DNA from 2 places in the Pseudomonas sp. KH_046_2 genome. Region 2 is predicted to be linked to the other one. Evidence: riboswitches for the same ligand, from Rfam matches in the RefSeq annotation. Region 2 holds a riboswitch; the other holds the start of a gene.

Region 1 (2,382 bases), 1.6 Mb from region 2:
GCCGAAGGTCTGGGCCATGGCGGTGCCATCGATCACACCCAGCACCGGCACACCGAAATGCCGCGCCAGATCGGCGCTCGACGGCGTACCGTCGAACAGTCCCATGACGCCTTCGATCAGGATCAGATCCGCTTCAGCAGCGGCTTCCCACAACAACCGGCGACTCTCCTGCTCACCGACCATCCACATGTCCAGTTGATACACCGGCGCACCGCTGGCGCGCTCGAGGATCATCGGATCGAGAAAGTCGGGGCCGCACTTGAACACGCGAACCTTGCGCCCCTGATTGCGATGCAATCGGGCCAGTGCCGCGGTGACGGTGGTCTTGCCCTGGCCAGAGGCCGGCGCGGCAATCAGTACCGCCGGGCAATGACGAGGCTGGTTCACAGTTCGACGCCTTTCTGCGCTTTGATCCCGGCTTGGAAGGCGTGTTTGATCACGCCCATTTCGGTGACGGTGTCGGCCATCTCGATCATTTCCGGCTTGGCGGCACGACCGGTAACCACCACGTGTTGCATCGGTGGCCGGGACTGCAAGTCGCTGAGCACCTGATCGAGATCGAGGTAGCCGTGCTTGAGGGCGATGTTCAGCTCATCCAGCACCACCAGACCGATGGAAGGATCGCGCAGCAGTTGCTGTGACACCGCCCAGGCGGCTTCGGCGGCGGCGATGTCGCGCTGGCGGTCCTGGGTTTCCCAGGTAAAACCTTCGCCCATCACGTGAAAGCGCACCTGCTCGGGAAAGCGCCGGAAGAACAACTCTTCGCCCGTGCTGTTGCGGCCCTTGATGAACTGCACCACGCCGCACTGCATGCCGTGCCCCATGGCGCGGGCAAGCATGCCGAAAGCCGAACTGCTCTTGCCCTTGCCGTTGCCGGTCAGCACCAGCAGCAGGCCGCATTCGTTCGGGGAATTGGCGATGCGCTCGTCGATCACGGCTTTTTTGCGCTGCATGCGCGCCAGGTGGCGTTCGTCACGATCGGGGGTATCAGTCATGGGGGAGCTCTCCGTTGAGGCAGGAATAACGGCGGGCAGGCACAAGAATAGAAGGCAACAAGCCTGGCATCGCCCACCGTGATGCCGCTGGATGAATCAGGCCGGTCTCCGGGCTCATGAGTGGCGCGGGGCCGGACTGTGCGCCTTCCCGCATCGAATCGACACAGTGGCATCACACACAGTTTTCACTCATTTACCGTTGCGGGGGCAGCGCCGGAATTGCGGGCCTTCGACCAACAGAAGAACTCACTCACCGGCTTCCCTGTTTCACTCTGTCGACCCAAGCCACAGAGCACCTGAAACAAGCCGCGAAGGTTAGAGGGTTGGGGGTGGAGCGTCAATTAAAGCCGGGAGGCCAACGACCGAATAACTGCCATCAATCAATAAACTGACGTCAATCTTGTGCCACGCTCCCAGCAGTGATATCAAAGAGCCACAACCTCACAACACAACAACAAGGGTGAGCCCATGCAAGGCATGATCATCAGCAATCCAAAGCTGGAATTCCTGCGCCCGGTGCTCGAGCACTGGTTCGAATGCATCGACCGTTACAACGCCGTCCGCGGCGATGGCGACACACCGTACTGGCACGACGAAAAGGCCAATCTCGGACTGCTGTCTGCCGCCGCCTGGATGGCCGAGATGGTCACGCTGCAACAGACGCCAACCCGCAAGCAGACCGAAGAAGGCGAACGCAATAGCCGCGCCGACCTGCTCCTGGCCTCGTCCGAAACCCGCGCCTACATCCAGACCAGCCAGCGCTGGCCACGGGTCAACAGCCTCAACCTGTCCCAGGCCCTGCTCGATATCGCCAGCGATGCCAAGCGGCTGAGCCACGCCAGCGACCTGAAACTCGGCTGCCTGTTCGTCGCCCCGCAAAAAGCCCAGCAGGGCGCCACGCCGGAAGAGCTCCAGGACATGGTCGACGACCTGCAAAAAGAACACACCTGCGCTGTCGCCTGGTATTTCCCTTATGCCTATCGCAAGTTGCGCAACGAAGCCGGCAACTATCACCCCGGTATTGCGGTGCTGTTCAAGGAAGCCCGCGGCTGAGGGTTGAACCATCGCACGACAACGCTTCTCTATGATTAGAACAAGGCATTCATAGGGAAGACCAGTATGCGCACGCCCCCGCTCGTTCTCGTTATCGCGCTCAGCGGAGGGCTCGCCGCTTGTGGCGAGACCTCCAGCCTGCAAGTCTCCGATGGCACCGGCCCGTCACCCCAACTGCCGGAACCCAATAAAACCCTGATCCCGACCGTGAACATCGCCCCGGCCATCGGCTGGCCACAGGGTGCGAAACCCGTCGCCGCCACGGGCACTCAAGTGGCCGCATTTGCCGAGGACCTGGATCACCCCCGCTGGCTTTATGTGCTGCCCAATGGCG
Region 2 (2,382 bases):
TGTTCATGATCAATGGCGGGGATTATCGGTTTTTTACGCAGCGCCAGCCAATGCCAGGGTTGCCTGGGCGTATTTTTGTCGTGGAATCAGCAGTTTTGCCGGGGCCTGGGCCAGTTGCTCCGCCAGGGCCAGTGCGGCGCTTTCCGCCACGCCGTAGCAACCGGTGCGTTCAAAGGCTATTTGCGATTGATGACTGAGTTGCGGTTCATAAACGGCCAACTGTTCACTGCTGAAATACTGCAATTCCAGTCCAAGCTGCTGAGCCAGTTCGATCAGCGCAGGCTCGTCGCGCTTCGAATCGATGCTGGCCAGCGCCTTGATTTCATGACGAGCAATCTGGTGCGCCTCCAGCGCCTGATCGAGCAGCGCCAGCAACGTGCTGACAGGGCAGCCTCGCTGGCAGCCCAGACCGACCACCAGGGTCGGCGCTGTGCTGATATCCGTCATGCGTTGTATTGGCCATCGCTTTTGCGACGGAACAACCAGGCGCTGATCAGGCCCAGGGCCAGCCAGAACGCCACGTTGGTCAGTTGCGAAGCGATTTTGAACTGGGTTTCCAGTGCCTCTGGAGCGAGCATCGAATGCACTTCCGGTTGCGGTGCGCCAATCACATGGGGAACGGCGAGGATCGCCGCGCCGAGGATTTTCATCAGCCAGTGACGGCTGAACACGATCAGCGCGATACCGACGGCGGTGGAGGCGGCGGTACCGATCCACCACAGTTGCCGTTGTGCCAGGTCGGCGGCGGCAGTGCCTGGCAGTTCCGGAGGCAGGCCGAGGGTCGGCGCGAGCACGAAGGTCGCGTAACCGGCCAGGCCCCAGAGCAGGCCCTGGGAGGTTTTGGTTGGCGCACGCAAGGTGTACAGGCCGGCCAGCATCAGGGCGAAACCGACGGCCACCACCAGGTTGCCACCGGTGGTCGACAGCACGCGCTGCCAGCCGTCTTCCGGCTCCCAGGCTTGCGCATCGTGAGTGTGGGCAGCCGTCGCACCGTCGGCGTGCTCATGCATTTCAACAGCGGCCGGTTCGGATTTTTCGTAGGTCTCGGCCTGCAAAATCAGCGGAGCGACCCAGAAACTTTGCAGCAGGGTCAGCAACAGGGCGGCCAGCAGCCCGGTGAAACCTGCGGTTTGCGCAATACGCGTGATCATGTCGACAGCTCTCAATGGCACGGGAACGCGGAGCTGTGGCGGGTATCGTGGGCGGCGTTGTGCACCGCTTCGATATGCGAGAAACCGGCGAAATACACCAGGCACGCGCCCAAAATCGACGCGCAGACGGCGACGGTCAGACGTTGGGTCAGGGTTGAGGTGGTGCTCGCGGCTGTGTGTTCGGCGCTGCTGATGATCGACATGGCGTTTCCCTCTGGTCTGTCAGCGGGGAATAAGAGCGCACGCAAAAAACCGTACGACCAGGCGCGCAAGGTTTCAAACAGCGCCCGCCCACCGCGGGTTTGTTGGTTCAGTGACCGTACTGGTCACTTTGTGTTGCGGGCCGGTCTCCGGGCTCACGAGGGGCGAAGGCTTGCGCCTGGACCTGAAAGCATCACCTTCCCATGCCGCAGTGGCACAGTGGATCTGACGCTTCGCTCGCTTACCGTTGCGGGGGCAGCACCGGACTGACATGGCTTAAGAGTAAAGCACATGATTCACCGGTTTCCCGTTTCACCCTGTGAAGGGCACCCGTAACAAGGTGTGTAGGAGAGCATGGGCGGGGGTTGGGCGTCAATTGGCAAGGGTTCTCACTTGAGGCTTGCACAACACATTGTGGCGAGGGAGCTTGCTCCCGTTGGGTTGCGAAGCGACCCCCCTCACCTTTATCCAGGTAAAACCTGCACTCTGGATTTGCGACGGCTTCGCCGCCGAACGGGAGCAAGCTCCCTCGCCACAGAGGATCGCAATCAACCTGCGGACATTGACCCGCCCCAAGACCATGCGTAGCCTTGCGCTTTCGAGGTTCTTCGGCGTTTGTCGAAGCTAAGAAGGGAACGCGGTCGATGCCGCGGCTGCCCCCGCAACTGTGAACGGTGATGTTCGTTGCCACGCCACTGCAGGCTCAATCCATGAGGCCGGCGGGAAGGCGCAGCGAATGCCAGGCTCAAGGCCGGCACACCGTCAGCCAGGAGACCTGCCTCGTCACAGATTCTCACTTTCAACCGGGCGGGGTGATCCGGTGGCGAACTCTTCAGGCACGCGCGTCCGCGTTGCCGGTCGTCGTCCCGTATGCCCGCCACATTAGCCATAGGGCATCCGATGAAAACACTGGCCAAACTCCCCGTCACCATCGTCACCGGCTTTCTCGGCTCGGGTAAAACCACGCTGCTGCGGCACATGCTCGACAACGCCCAAGGTCGCCGCATCGCGGTGATTGTCAACGAGTTCG

Evidence for each region. A riboswitch is a leader RNA that binds a small molecule or an ion and turns the genes downstream of it on or off. The one in region 2 is predicted to bind cobalamin.
Region 1: it holds a riboswitch for cobalamin, as region 2 does, so the genes downstream of both, cobO (cob(I)yrinic acid a,c-diamide adenosyltransferase) here and AC3IX1_RS15675 (CbtB domain-containing protein) in region 2, are expected to answer to the same signal.

What each region holds. Positions count from the first base shown of each region.
Region 1 is NZ_CM174480.1:1,862,727-1,865,108, reverse strand. It holds gene AC3IX1_RS08505 (cobyrinic acid a,c-diamide synthase CobB) at 1-387, opposite strand, end outside; gene cobO (cob(I)yrinic acid a,c-diamide adenosyltransferase) at 384-995, opposite strand; cobalamin riboswitch at 1,078-1,310, opposite strand; gene AC3IX1_RS08495 (hypothetical protein) at 1,464-2,048, shown strand; gene AC3IX1_RS08490 (PQQ-dependent sugar dehydrogenase) at 2,115-2,382, shown strand, end outside.
Region 2 is NZ_CM174480.1:3,480,112-3,482,493, reverse strand. It holds gene AC3IX1_RS15685 (cobalamin biosynthesis protein) at 34-447, opposite strand; gene AC3IX1_RS15680 (CbtA family protein) at 444-1,151, opposite strand; gene AC3IX1_RS15675 (CbtB domain-containing protein) at 1,163-1,354, opposite strand; cobalamin riboswitch at 1,476-1,701, opposite strand; cobalamin riboswitch at 1,937-2,149, shown strand; gene cobW (cobalamin biosynthesis protein CobW) at 2,253-2,382, shown strand, end outside.